DNA from 2 places in the Methylovulum psychrotolerans genome. Region 2 is predicted to be linked to the other one. Evidence: predicted binding sites of a transcription regulator. Region 2 holds the regulator's gene; the other holds the start of a gene.
The links. Region 2 encodes HrcA, which represses chaperone genes, less so after heat shock. Its sites were predicted from a motif close to TNTTAGCACTCNNNNNNNNNGAGTGCTAANA; they were not measured.
Positions count from the first base shown of each region.

Region 1: groES (co-chaperone GroES) is a predicted target of HrcA. The motif match lies at 5,257-5,287, and genes of this name have one in related genera.

Region 1 covers NZ_CP022129.1:468,448-476,004, reverse strand. Annotated here, with positions in the region: gene CEK71_RS01940 (glycosyltransferase family 2 protein) at 1-352, opposite strand, end outside; gene CEK71_RS01935 (YifB family Mg chelatase-like AAA ATPase) at 698-2,209, shown strand; gene CEK71_RS01930 (hypothetical protein) at 2,345-3,112, shown strand; gene groL (chaperonin GroEL) at 3,224-4,876, opposite strand; gene groES (co-chaperone GroES) at 4,933-5,220, opposite strand; gene CEK71_RS01915 (HesA/MoeB/ThiF family protein) at 5,358-6,110, shown strand; gene CEK71_RS01910 (hypothetical protein) at 6,145-6,351, opposite strand; gene pqqA (pyrroloquinoline quinone precursor peptide PqqA) at 6,646-6,720, shown strand; gene pqqB (pyrroloquinoline quinone biosynthesis protein PqqB) at 7,147-7,557, shown strand, end outside.
Region 2 covers NZ_CP022129.1:1,657,470-1,665,026, reverse strand. Annotated here, with positions in the region: gene CEK71_RS07555 (AAA family ATPase) at 1-544, shown strand, start outside; gene CEK71_RS07550 (DUF4276 family protein) at 541-1,137, shown strand; gene dnaK (molecular chaperone DnaK) at 1,287-3,215, opposite strand; gene grpE (nucleotide exchange factor GrpE) at 3,299-3,904, opposite strand; gene hrcA (heat-inducible transcriptional repressor HrcA) at 4,116-5,174, opposite strand; gene CEK71_RS07530 (class I SAM-dependent methyltransferase) at 5,306-6,043, opposite strand; gene CEK71_RS07525 (DUF1244 domain-containing protein) at 6,040-6,336, opposite strand; gene CEK71_RS07520 (septation protein A) at 6,503-7,039, shown strand; gene CEK71_RS07515 (YciI family protein) at 7,040-7,342, shown strand; gene CEK71_RS07510 (BolA family protein) at 7,339-7,557, shown strand, end outside.

The DNA of each region.
Region 1 (7,557 bases), 1.2 Mb from region 2:
ACACAATGTCATAACCCGTTTGGGCATGGGCGTACAGCCGGGGGATTTCTTCGGGGCGGTCTTGCAAATCACAATCCATAATCACCACCCAATCGCCCCCGGCATAGTCCAGCCCCGCCGTAATGCCGTAATGCTGGCCGAAATTGCGGCTAAATTGCAGCCCCTTGACGCGCGGGTCGCTGGCCGCCAAGTCGTTAATTATCGTCCAAGACCTATCGCCGCCACAATCTTCAACCAAAATCAGCTCAAAATCACCGCTAATCGGCTCAAGCGCGGCCACCAGCCGCCGATACAGCTCATGCAGGCAGGCTTCGGCCTTATAGACGGGAATGACAACGGAAATATGCGGCATGACTATTTAAAGAAGCTGGCTAAGCGGCGGCAAATGTGCAAGATTATCATCTAAATAACAGGCAGTGGCAAACTGGAAAAAACAAAGTGCACCCCGCCGGATAGGCCGCTCTGCCCGAAATGGAGTGCAATGGTCTTCAGCCATTGCACGATGGCCTAAACAAGCGTTCATTTATTTTTCAACTTTCGTTAAACCGTCTATAGGAAGAGCAGCCCCAGCCCCGTTCCCTTCGGCTTCGCTCAGGGAACGCGGAGGTTGGGTGAGGGTTATATTATTTTGGTTAGCACCCAAGTGGTTCTATAATCACCCTATCGCATTAATCCTATTAGTCTTACAGCCCTCCTTATGTCTTTAGCCACTGTTTACAGCCGGGGCCGCTCCGGTATTGACGCGCCCTTAGTCACCGTTGAAGTGCATGTATCCAATGGCTTACCCGCCATGTCCATCGTCGGCCTACCCGAAACGGCGGTAAAGGAAAGCAAGGATCGGGTGCGCGGGGCGTTACTGACCTCGCAATTTGACTTTCCTATGCAGCGCATTACCATCAACTTAGGCCCCGCCGATTTGCCCAAAGAAGGCGGGCGTTTTGACTTGGCCATCGCCTTAGGCATTCTGGCCGCCTCCCAACAGATTTCCGGCCGCCACCTAGCCGACTATGAATGCGTCGGGGAATTGTCCTTAAGCGGCGAATTACGGCCTATCAGCGGCGTTTTGCCCATCGCCATCCAAGCGCGTAACCAAGGCCGCAAACTCATCCTGCCTATTGCCAACACCGCCGAAGCCGCCCTAGTCACTGGCATAGAAATTATCCCGGTCGGGCATTTGCTGGAAATCTGTGCGCATTTAAACGGCCAAACCCCCATCCCCCTACTAGGCCACCAGCCCGACCCCAATGCCGAAACCGCCACCGAACTGGATTTTGCCGATGTCCACGGCCAGTACCACGTCAAACGCGCTTTTGAAATTGCCGCCGCCGGGGCGCATAACCTACTGATGCTAGGGCCACCCGGAACCGGCAAATCCATGATCGCCGCCCGCCTACCCACCATTTTGCCGCCGTTGACCGAAACCCAAGCCCAAGAAACCGCCGCCCTCGCCTCCATCAGTGAACAGGGTTTTGATGTCCGGCAGTGGCTAAAATCACCGTTCCGCGCCCCGCACCACAGCGCCTCGGCGGCGGCTTTGGTAGGCGGTGGCAGCAACCCGAAACCCGGAGAAATCTCCCTCGCGCATAACGGCACTTTATTTCTCGACGAACTGCCGGAATTTGACCGTAAAGTTCTGGAAGTGCTACGCGAACCGCTAGAAACTGGCCATATCACCATTTCCCGCGCCAACCGCCAAGCCGACTTTCCGGCACGTTTCCAACTGATCGCCGCCATGAACCCCTGCCCTTGCGGATACTTAGGCGATGCTTCCGGGCGTTGCCACTGCACCTCGGAACAGGTCGCCCGCTATCGCGGCAAAATCTCCGGCCCCCTATTAGACCGTATCGACATGCACCTGGAAGTGCCCAGAGTCCCGCACGAAATCTTACGCAAAGGCTCGGCACAGGGCGAAGAGAGCAGCGCCACCATCCGGGCGCGGGTCGTCAAAGCGAGGACGCTGGCGGTAGCGCGTAGCGGCAAAGCCAACTCAGCACTGAGCGCCAAAGAAGTCAACGCCGTGTGCGGCTTGCCGGAAGCCGGACACCTGCTCTTAGAGCAAGCGATGGACAAATTTGGCCTATCTAACCGCGCCTACCACCGCATCCTTAAACTGGCGCGTACCATCGCCGATTTGGCTGGATCGCCACAAATCGGCATCGCCCATCTCAGCGAAGCCATCAGCTACCGAAAGCTCGACCGAAGCCGTTAGAATTGTGCATTTATACAGCAATCCTTTGCCACAAATAGCACAAAAATGGTAAGGTAAGCATTTTTTACCCGCTCAAAAACCCTAACGCCACTCTTTTTTGAGCTTGTCTTAAACCCGTACAGGAAACCTATCAATATGAAGCAACACACAGCAATTGCTAGCGGCACGTCCTTCCGAACAAAACTGCTCACCCTCATAACCGGACTCTTACTGGCTCCGCTAGCAAATGCCGAAATCGACCTTTCCTTATACGCCGGACAATCGTTCATCGACAATGGCGATTTGACGTTGACCCAAGGCAAAACCAACCTAACCTTTAGCGATGTCAGTTGGGATGACCGCTCTTTTGAAGAGCCCATTTTCTACGGGGCGCGTTTAGGTTACTGGTTCGACAGCGCACCTAACTGGGGTGTGTCGATTGACTTTAGCCACATCAAAAACTACCTGAACTACGACAACAACGCCCAAGTCGACGGCACCCGCGCCGACGGCTCTGCCGTCCACGGGGTCGAACCGATCAGCAACAGCATCCAAGACTTTAACATGTCGCACGGTGTCAACACCCTGACCTTCAACGGCCAATACCGCTGGTTTCCGAGCGGCCAACGCGACAACACCCTGTTAGGCCGTATGCAGTTGTACACAGGCTTAGGAGCCGGTTTCAGCGTTCCGCATGTCGAAGCGCTTATCAAAGATGTGTGGACTTATGAATACCAATGGGGTGCAGGCCCAGTCGTCAACGGCATGATGGGTATCAACTACGACATCATCAGCCACCTCTCCGCCTTCGCCGAATATAAATTAAGCTACGTCAGCGTTGATGATAGCCTAACTGGCGGCGGCAACATCAGCACCGAAACCGTCAACCACCAATTGATCTTTGGCTTGACCGCACATTTTTAAAAGCTTTGATTTTTAAGGCATAAAAAAGCCCCGCTTGCATTTTTGCAAGCGGGGCTTTTTATTGTTCAAGCAAGCAAAGGGCCTAAACCACAGACCCTAAGACAGCTAGGCTTACATCATACCGCCCATGCCGCCCATGCCGCCCATACCGCCCATATCTGGCATACCGCCTGCACCTTTTTCGTCGCTAGGCGCATCAGCAATCATGACTTCGGTGGTCAGCATCAGGCCAGCGATAGACGCGGCGTTTTGCAGCGCGGTGCGGGTCACTTTCGCAGGGTCTAAGATACCCATTTCGATCATGTCGCCGTACACGCCAGTCGCGGCGTTGTAGCCGAAGCTGCCAGAACCTTTCTTGACTTCGTTGAAGACAACAGAAGGCTCGTCACCGGCATTGGCGACGATTTGGCGCAGTGGCTCTTCCATCGCACGGCGCAGGATGTTGATGCCAACCGTTTGGTCATGGTTTGCACCTTCCAAACCTTCCAGAGCCGACAATGCACGCACCAAGGCAGTACCGCCGCCAGCGACTACGCCTTCTTCAACCGCAGCGCGGGTTGAATGCAGCGCGTCTTCAACGCGGGCTTTCTTTTCTTTCATTTCGATTTCAGTGGCGGCACCGACTTTAATCACAGCAACACCGCCAGCCAATTTGGCCAGACGTTCTTGCAGTTTTTCTTTGTCGTAGTCAGAAGTGGCATCGTCAGCTTGGGCGCGGATTTGCGCAACACGGGCTTTGATTTGCTCTTCTGAACCGGCACCATCAATGATAGTGGTGTTTTCTTTGCTGATTTGGATTTTCTTCGCAGTACCCAATTGGTCAAGTTCGGCTTTTTCCAAGCTCAAACCGACTTCTTCAGAAATGACCGTACCGCCAGTCAGAACGGCGATGTCTTCCAACATGGCTTTACGGCGGTCGCCGAAGCCTGGGGCTTTAACGGCGCAAACTTTCAAAATGCCGCGCATGGTGTTAACCACCAAAGTCGCCAGGGCTTCGCCTTCAACGTCTTCAGCAACAATCAATAAAGGACGGCCAGATTTGGCAACGCCTTCCAGAATCGGCAACATTTCGCGGATGTTGGAGATTTTTTTGTCGTAGATCAAGATCATAGGATCGTCTAACTCGACGCTCATATTTTCTTGTTTGTTGATGAAGTAAGGTGACAAATAGCCACGGTCAAACTGCATACCTTCAACCACGTCCAAAGAATTGTCCAAACCTGAACCTTCTTCAACAGTGATTACGCCTTCTTTACCGACTTTTTCCATCGCTTCGGCAATAATGTCGCCGACAGATGCGTCAGAGTTGGCAGAGATGGTGCCGACTTGGGCAATGGCTTTGTTGTCGGTGCAAGGGGTAGAAGACGCTTGGACAGCAGCAACGACTTTAGTCACCGCCAAGTCAATACCGCGTTTCAGGTCCATTGGGTTCATGCCAGCGGCAACGGCTTTCAGGCCTTCGTTGACGATAGATTGTGCCAATACGGTTGCAGTGGTGGTGCCGTCGCCAGCCACATCAGAAGTCTTAGAAGAAACTTCCTTAACCATTTGTGCGCCCATGTTTTCGAATTTGTCTTTCAATTCGATTTCTTTAGCAACCGATACACCGTCTTTCGTGATAGTGGGTGCGCCAAAGCTTTTGTCTAAGATCGCGTTGCGGCCTTTAGGGCCCAAAGTGACTTTCACTGCGTTTGCTAAAATGTTTACGCCACGCGCCATACGGACACGCGCGTCATCGCCAAATAATACGTCTTTTGCTGCCATTTTTTTTATCCTAAATTCGTTGTGTGTGTGATTGTGGGGTCTACGGGGGTCGGGGCTTAACCTAACACGCCCATAATGTCTTCTTCACGCATTACGATGACTTCTTCACCGTCAACTTTCACTTCGTTGCCGGCATATTTGCCGAACAATACTTTGTCGCCGACTTTTACGTCTAAAGCGCGGACAGTGCCGTTGTCCAAAGGTTTGCCTGTGCCTACTGCCAAAATCACGCCTTGGCTTGGCTTTTCAGCCGCTGAGCCTGGCAATACAATGCCGCTAGCCGTTTTGGTTTCTTCTTCAACACGTTTGACAATGACTCTGTCGTGTAACGGACGTATATTCATTTATATCTCCTAAGATTAAATTAAAGGTTGAAAAGTTGTTAGCACTCTATGGTTATGAGTGCTAATGATAATGAGCTTTTGCAGTGTGTCAAGTTCTTTGGCATTATCTTACGCTTACCTACCTAGACCTCAGACTTATGAACGACAACCAACTGTTACGCTATAGCCGCCAAATCCTGCTGCCGCAAATCGACGTCGCCGGACAGCAACGCCTGCTCGCCGCCCAAGTATTGATCATTGGTGCCGGGGGCTTAGGCTCGCCGGTCGCCATGTACCTGGCGGCGGCCGGGGTCGGCTCGCTGACCATTTATGACGATGACGTGGTGGATTTATCCAACCTGCAACGGCAAATCGCCCATCACACCCCTGATATAGGGATGGATAAAACGATTTCAAGCCAACAAACCCTGAATAAATTAAATCCTGATGTGCAAGTACGCGCAGTCAAACAGCGTTTGGCAGGCGAACTGCTTGATGCAGAAGTAAAAACCGCCGATGTGGTGGTCGATTGCAGCGACAATTTCGCCACCCGTTTTGCCATTAACAAAGCCTGTGTGACGCACCAAACGCCCTTGGTATCGGGTGCGGCGATCCGTTTTGAGGGGCAAGTGGCGGTGTTCACGCCCGGCCATAATGACAGCCCGTGCTATAACTGCCTGTACCAGAGCGACGGGGAAGAATTGGTCAATTGCGCCACCAATGGCGTTATCGCGCCGATTACCGGCATTATCGGCAGCATCCAAGCCTTAGAGACCTTGAAACTGATTATGGGCATCGGTACGCCCTTAACAGGAAAATTATTATTGATAGACGGCTTAAGTATGGAAATCAACACCCTACGCCTAAAGAAAAACCCCGCCTGCCCCAGCTGTGGGAGCGTCGGGACATGAGGGCTTGACGGGCAAGCCCCCACTCAAAACACCGCTATTTTTTCGCTAAGCGGCTTTGGACAAAGCGGATGGCATTTTCCGCCAGGTCATTAATGACCGACGGGCTATCGCCATGCGGCGCGGTGTCGCCAAATGGCTGACCGTTGCTTTGGGTATACTTATAAATGAAGTACCCCAACGGCACAAACGCCGCCCCGGCAACAATAAACATGATAACAAACAACTCTGTGACAGTACCCATAGCTACTCCTCATAGTAAACCAATTTCTATTATTATTTTTAGGTGAATCAGGATAATACACTTATTTTGGCGGCAAAAAAATACCCGCCGGGCAGGATGGTTTTAGCTTGCCCGACACACCGCCCGGAGCAGTTGATTTATCTGCCCCCACAACTTGGCAAGCACACGCAAATGCGAAATATTTGCCCAAAGCCCTAGCACATCTTGCGAAAAAAAAGGGTTCATCGTATACTTCGGATTGGCTTACTTGATCAAGCTAGCACACACCTATAAAACTATTTGGAGGTTATGATTATGAAATGGGAAACACCAAGCTTTACCGACCTGCGTTTCGGTTTTGAAGTCACCATGTACATCTACAACCGTTAATTTTTAACGAACGGTTAAAGGGAGGGGTTCGCACGAACCCCTTTTTTTTGCCTGATTTTTGGGGCGGAATCCTACGCATAAACCGTTTGTATAAGCTTACCCGCAATGCCGGATGCACGGAGAATCGTGGATAGCATTGCTTACACTAGGTAGGTGTGCCTATATTTTGTTATATCTACACCCCCCTCCCTCCTGAGCGAAGCCGAAGGGCTCCCCTTGCCAGGGGGAGGGGCTTTTTCCCCTGACTTTCACTGTATGATGGGGAAGCCATTCGCTCCCTCCCCTGCGAAGGGGAGGGCTGGGGTGGGGTTGAATTCACGAATGTTAAAAGATGGCGCACCCACTTACTAAGCCCCCAACGCCCTCAGGAACCTACGTTAATCACTACCACCTCCTACCCTTCAACCTTACCCAAACCCAAACACCATGAAAATAAGAGTCTTAGGTTCCGCCGCTGGCGGCGGCTTCCCACAATGGAACTGCAACTGCCACAACTGCCACCGCCTGCGCCATAACCAAATGAACGGCAGTGCCCGCACCCAATCTTCCATTGCCGTCAGCACCGACAACCGCAACTGGCTGCTCTTCAACACCTCGCCGGACATCCGCGCCCAACTGGAAGCCTTTCCCGCCATCCAGCCCAAAGAAGGCATCCGCGATACGGGCATCAAAGCCATCATGCTGATCGACAGCCAAATCGACCACACCACAGGTATGTTGATGCTGCGCGAAGGCAAGCCCTTAAACGTCTACTGCACCGAAATGGTCAGACAAGACCTCACCAGCGGCTTCCCCCTGTTCAACATGCTCGCGCATTACTGCACCGTCAACCACCAC
Region 2 (7,557 bases):
TCTTCGTGCGGTTGTACCTATGGTACATGGCGTGAAACGTATTGCGGTCGGACAAATGGAAACCATCGCCTTTCAGCAAGATATGGTGGGAGCTAAATTCCCTTGGGAATTTCATGGCCTGAATATGTCAGACGGCACTCTACGCACCTTAGGCATATTGACAGCCTTATTTCAAGGAAACTGTGATTTTATGCCACTATTAATCGGTATTGAAGAGCCTGAAACCGCACTACATCCTGCTGCATCCAGCGCCTTGCGCCAAGCGCTACAACACGCATCGGAAAAAACCCAGATAATTATCACTAGCCACAGCCCTGATTTGCTTGATGACCCGTCAATCACAGCGGATTCCTTGCTTGCCGTGGTCGCTAATGGTGGCGAAACGAGAATCGCCCCTATTGATGAAGCCTCGCGTGACAGCATACAAAAGCATTTATTTTCTGCTGGTGAACTATTAAGGCTAGACCAATTAATGCCAGACCCTGTGGCATTGGGCCAATTTGACTTGAAGCAAATCGATTTGTTTGGAGCCAGTGCGGAATGAAAATAACCGCTATTGTGGAAGGTGATGGTGAAGTCGCGGCTTTTCCGATTTTATTGCGCCGCTTAAGAGATTGGTTATCCCCGGACAATTATGGGCTGGAGATAACCAAGCCCATTCGCGTACGCCGTGACCGCTTTCTTAATAAAGAGGAAGAATTTCACCGTATGCTCATGTTGGCAGCGCAAAAATGTGAACAACAAGGGTGGATTGTGATTTTATTGGATGCCGATGACGACTGTCCCGCTCAGTTAAGCAGAGAAATTCTTGACAGAACCCAACGAATTGTCCCGGACAGAAAAATCTCCATCATATTGGCCAATAAAGAATATGAGGCTTGGTTTATCGCCGCCCGTGACTCCTTGGATGGGTTGCGTGGGTTTTCCATAACCCATGGCGACAATCCTGAACCCGAAGGCATACGGGATGCTAAAAAATGGCTAGGAAGCCGCATAAAAGAAGGTAAATATCGGGAAATCACCGACCAACCAGCCTTCTCAGCATCAATGGATTTACAGCAGGCTAAAGATAATAGCCGATCTTTTTTAAAGCTCTGTAGCGAATGGCAAAAAAATATCAATTCAACAGACACATAACTATCACCATCCGAAGGCGTACCCGCCCTAGCTAAGAAATTCGTTTTAATACCCAGTAACACAAAAAAGCCGGAAGCCATCCCATTAGGACAGCTTCCGGCTTCCGGTAAGAATAGGGTTAACGCCTATGGCATTAACCCAAGCGCACCTTACTTCTTATCGTCATTCACTTCTTCAAACTCGGCATCGACTACGCCGTCATCTGCGGCATGGTGGCTACCGCCAGTTTGGCTGTGGGCTTCACCGCCTTCTGCCGCGCCTTTTTGGGCATAAACGCGTTCCGCCAATTTGCCGGAGATTTCGGTCAGGGCATTGGTTTTCGCTTCGATGTCGTCTTTGTCGTCATTTTTCAGAGCGGCTTTCAACGCTTCCACAGCTTGTTCGATTTCGGTTTTTTCTTGGCTGCTAACTTGCTCGCCCAACTCTTTTACAGATTTTTCGGTCGCATGGATCATGGTGTCGGCATGGTTACGCGCATGGACTAACTCCGTCAGTTTACGGTCTTCGTCAGCATGGGCTTCGGCATCTTTAATCATACGTTCGACTTCGTCATCGGACAAACCGCTAGACGCTTTAATCACGATAGATTGTTTTTTGCCGGTCGCTTTGTCTTTAGCCGATACGTTCAAGATACCGTTAGCATCAATATCAAACGACACTTCAACTTGTGGCACACCGCGTGGTGCAGGTGGGATGTCCGCCAAGTCAAAACGGCCCAACGATTTGTTGGCCGACGCTTTTTCACGCTCACCTTGCAACACATGCACGGTCACTGCGGTTTGGTTGTCATCTGCCGTCGAGAACACTTGTGACGCATTGGTCGGGATAGTGGTGTTCTTTTCAATCAGCTTGGTCATGACACCGCCCAGGGTTTCGATACCCAAAGACAGTGGGATAACGTCCAGCAACAACACGTCCTTAACTTCGCCACCCAAAACGCCCGCTTGGATAGCCGCGCCCAAAGCCACCGCTTCGTCAGGGTTAACGTCTTTGCGGGGTTCTTGGCCAAAAATGGCCTTAACCATTTCTTGGACTTTCGGCATACGGGTTTGGCCACCGACTAAGATAACGTCGTTGATGTCTTTTGCAGACAAACCGGCATCTTTCAGCGCCATTTCGCAAGGGCCTTTAGTGCGGTTGATCAACTCTTCAACCAACGCTTCCAATTTGGCACGGGTCAGTTTAACGTTTAAATGTTTCGGGCCGGTAGCATCAGCGGTGATGTACGGCAAGTTAACATCAGTTTGTTGGCTGGAAGACAATTCGATTTTGGCTTTTTCCGCCGCTTCTTTCAAACGTTGCAACGCCAATGGGTCGTTATGGACATCCACGCCGGTGTCTTTTTTGAACTCTTCCGCCAGGTATTCGATAACGCGCGAGTCAAAATCTTCGCCACCCAAGAACGTGTCGCCGTTAGTTGCCAACACTTCAAACTGATGTTCGCCGTCAATTTCGGCAATCTCAATGATAGAAATGTCGAAGGTACCGCCGCCTAGGTCATATACGGCAATTTTAGTGTCGCCTTTCGGTTTGTCCATACCAAACGCTAACGCCGCCGCAGTCGGCTCGTTGATAATGCGTTTAACGTCCAAGCCCGCGATACGTCCGGCATCTTTAGTCGCTTGGCGTTGTGAGTCGTTAAAATAAGCGGGTACAGTAATGACCGCTTCGGTGACGGTTTCGCCTAAATACGCTTCGGCATCTTTTTTCATTTTCATCAACACGCGGGCGGAAATTTCCGGTGCGGCCATTTTTTTGCCATGCACATCGACCCATGCGTCGCCATTTTCGGCTTCAACGATATTGTAAGGCACCATTTTGATGTCTTTTTGTACCACGTCGTCTTTAAAACGGCGACCGATCAGACGTTTGATAGCAAATAAGGTGTTTTTAGGGTTGGTGACGGCTTGGCGTTTTGCCGATTGGCCGACCAACACTTCATCGTCGCTGCTGAACGCGATGATAGAAGGCGTAGTACGCGCCCCTTCGCTGTTTTCGATAACTTTAGCAACACCGTTTTCCAGTACCGCGACGCAGGAATTGGTGGTTCCTAAATCTATGCCAATTATTTTAGCCATTGAATTCTCCAGACTTGAATTTAGTAAAAATGTTTGTTGTTATGGACGATATGAGGCTGGTTTTTCTAATTTCAAGCCTGTTATCAATCTGCTGCTTTAGCGACGACAACCATCGCCGGACGGAGCAAACGTCCGTTCAGTAAATAACCTTTTTGGAACACGGTCACTACCGTATTCGGCACCGCCCCTTCGACCACCTGCATGACCATCGCTTGGTGATGCTCGGCATTGAACGGTTCGCCGACCGGATCGATAGTGACGACATTAAATTTTGCCAACGCGGCTTCAAACTGCTTGATGGTCAGCTCGCTGCCTTCACGGAATTTTTGCACCTGCTCGCTATCGCCTGTCGCCGCTTGCAGACCTAATACCAAACTGTCCAGCACAGGCAACAATTCTTTGGCAAAGCCGGTCAGGGCGAATTTATGCGCATCTTCCAAATCTTTTTGGGTACGGCGTTTCAGATTTTCCATTTCCGCCTGGATACGCAACGCCTTATCCCAATTTTCTTGGGCTTTTTGCTGCGCCTGCGCCAAGTCTTTTTTCAGACCTTCCACGGTCAATTCCGGCTCCATGATCTCAGTCTCGTCAACCGTTTCTGCGGCCTCTGCACTGGCCGCCTCGGCGGGTACGTCGGCCTGAATTTCAGGGTCTACTGGCGTTACCGGGATTTCCTGCTCGTTACTCATTATCTCTACCTTTATGGGATGTTAGTGGGTATGTGTCATGGGTAGCGGATAGCTTACGGGTTAGCGAAGCCGTTTTTTTTGCTTCGACAAGCTCAGCACAAGGCTTAGACAAGCTCAGCACGAACGGCTTCGCTAACCGTATAAAACCACCACACCGTTTAAAACGCGCCTGACTACGGCCTACAGGGCGTAGAATACAGATAGCTTAGGCCTACAATGGGGGTGTCGATTTAGGATTCAAGGCTGCGCCTAATAATTTTGCGGTAATATCGACATAAGGGATGATTTTTTCGTAAGCCATACGGGTCGGGCCTATCACGCCCAACACCCCGACCACCTCATCGCTGACGGAATAAGAGGAAGTCACCAAGCTGCAATGGTCAAAAGCCTGATAACCGGATTCTTCGCCGATAAAAATCTGTACGCCATCGGCCTTCATGCACTGGTCCAGCAAATCGATAACGCCCTGCTTCTGATAAAAGGCATCAAACAAGTTTTTTAGGCGGTCGCGGTCAGCCAATTCCGAAAAACCCATCAAATTGGTTTCGCCCGCCAACACATAATCGTCTTTTTGCTCATTCTGATTAAACACCTGTTGCGCCATGCTAATCGCATCCAACATGCCTTGGTTGACACGCTCCTGGTCATCGCGCAAATCTTTCATTACGGCTTCGCGCACCGCATTCAAACTACGCCCTGCGTACATGGAATTAATGTAATTGGCGGCTTGCTGCAATTCGGCGGGGCTAAAGTGTTTGGCGGTCAAAATGATTTTGTTATGTACTTCCTGCTCGTTAGTGACAAAAATCACCAACACCCGATTATGGGACAAAGGCAAAAACTCGATATGCCGAAAACAGACAATCTCCCGACGCGGTAAGGTCACCACACCCGCCATTTGGGTCAGGTCCGCCAACAACCGCGACGCCACGCCGATCATATTGCTGGGATCATGCTGGGCCGCCAGCGTCCCTTGCAGACGGCTCAGCTCTTGGACATTTAACGGCTGCACCGTCAACAGGCTATCGACAAACAGGCGATAGCCGCTGACCGTCGGTATCCGCCCGGCGGAGGTATGCGGCGAATGCACCAAACCCAAATCTTCCAAATCCGCCATCACATTGCGGATAGTCGCCGGGCTTAAGTTTAAATCCGAGTCTTTCGACAAAGCCCTAGAACCCACCGGCTGGCCGTCGCTGATATAGCGCTCGACCAGGGTTTTTAATAATTGCAGTGACCGTTCATTTAATAATTGCGTATGCTTGCCCACACCGACCTCGACAAATAACAGAAATCAGCACTCGTACAGAGAGAGTGCCAAAGGGCGAAAATATCAGCTCATCAAACGCTTGTCAACAGGGCTTAAGGCCTTAAGAATGACTGGGATTCAAGTGCTTGGGGCTAATGCGGCTTATGTGCCGTGACCAGCGCGTTGACTTGACAACGCTGGCTTAAACAGATGCTGGTAAAACCAACCGCCGCCAAATCCTCCAAAGCCAAGGTCTCGCGCATAATGTGGTTGGCCGATTCGTCGCTGAACAGATGCACAATCCAATGCTCCAATAAATCCAGCTTATTAGCAGCCACCAAAATGCGGAAATAACCGCTGACCTCGGCTTGGGTCGTGCGGGTGTGTAAATCAACATCATCCAGCGCGTAACGGTCGCCATTCACAAACAGCCCGCCCGGCACTAAAACGCGGAAAATTTCCGCGATAACCTGCTGGCGGTAAGTGTTAGGGAAGTTATGCAAGGTATAAGCCGAAGCCACCACATCGACACTTGCATTCGGCAAGGCCTGTAAAGCCGTTAAGGCATCATCGCCGCAAAACGCCAGCTTGCCTTGCTGTTGCCAAACTTGCAAATTCTGCTTGGCTTGGTTTTGCATCACCGGCTCATTATCGATACTGAGGACGTGCAAAGCTTCCCGCGCCGCTAATATCGACAAGGTAGTGATACCCGTACCGCCGCCCAATTCGACGACATGCAGGGTTTGCCCGGGCGGTTTTGGAAACTCACTGACCGTCACACCGACCAGTCGGCTCATTTCCACCGCTAACGGCGACAACAGCTTCAACATCTCGTAATCTTTACCGATAGCACCTGAAAACATCGCATGGTATGGGGCGGTACTGGTCATTTTTGCTCCTGTTTACGCGCATAAGCCGCCAACTGTTCGGGGCTGGCATCTTGTTGGAACTGGTTTTTCCAGTCCTTATACGACATACCATAAACAAACTCCCTGGCCTGCTCATAGTCAATGGCGACAGCCTGCTCCTGCGCCGCTTCCGCATACCATTTCGCCAAACAATTACGGCAAAAGTCGGCAAGTATCATCAGGTCAATATTCTGTACTTCAGGATGATCCTGTAAGTGCTTGAGCAAGCGTCTGAATGCCGCCGCCTCCAATTCTATAAGGCTATTTTCTGTCATTATTTACCTCCGGTTAAGAAGGGACATTCTAGCAGAAACCGCCATTCAAACATGTACATTCCTCGCTAAAACTTCTACAATGAAGATATTTTGAACCGCCACTGTGACTGTTCACCCTCCCGATAGCCGTCCGCACCTGGCCAACACCGCTTATGAAACAACCGTTATGAAGCAACTCCTTGAGTTTGTCCCCATCCTTTTATTTTTTATCGCTTATAAAACTTATGACATTTATGTCGCCACTGCCGTGATGATGGCCGCCACCAGCATTCAAGTCAGCTATTCTTGGCTACGTTACCGCCACGTTCCGGCCATACAATTGATAACCCTAGGTTTGGTCGTGGTCATGGGCGGCGCGACGCTGTATCTGCAAGACGTGCAATTCATCAAATGGAAATTATCCATCATCGAATGGGTGCTCGGTTTGGCTTTTTTTGGCAGCCAAATTTTCGGCGAGAAAACTTTTGTCGAGCGGATGATGTCTGCTAATTTGACCTTGCCAAAACCGGTCTGGAAACGCCTTAATTTGCTTTGTGGCATATTCTTCACCAGCATCGGTTTTATCAATGTCTATGTCATGTTCCATTTCAGCACCGACGAATGGGTCATCTTCAAAACCTTTGGCGTACCCGGCATGATGGTGCTGTTTTTCGTGCTGCTAGCGATTTACCTTTATAAACACCTGCCCGAAACGGAGGAATAAGTGTTATATGCCATTATCAGCGAAGATGTCGCTGACAGCCTCAGCCTGCGGCTAGCGGCACGGCCCGCCCATCTGGCGCGGCTACAGGCCTTGCAGGATGCAGGCCGCCTTGTCTTGGCCGGCCCCCATCCGGCGGTGGATAGCGACAATCCTGGCGAAGCCGGCTTTACCGGCAGCTTAGTGGTCGCCGAATTTGCCAGCCTGCAAGCCGCCCAAGACTGGGCGGCTTGCGACCCTTACCTTGACGCGGGCGTATATGCCACCGTCACCGTTAAACCCTTTAAAAAAGTATTTCCCCAATGACAACCAACCTTATTAAAACCGCGTTAACCGACGCATTCCACCCCGAAGTGCTGGAAATATTAGACAACAGCGCCGCCCATGCGGGTCATGCTGGTGCCAGAAGCGGCGGCGGGCACTACCATGTCACTATCGTTGCCGAAGCCTTCGAGGGCAAATCCTTGGTGCAACGCCACCAACTGGTCTATAAAGCCCTCGGCGAGCTGATGAAACAACAA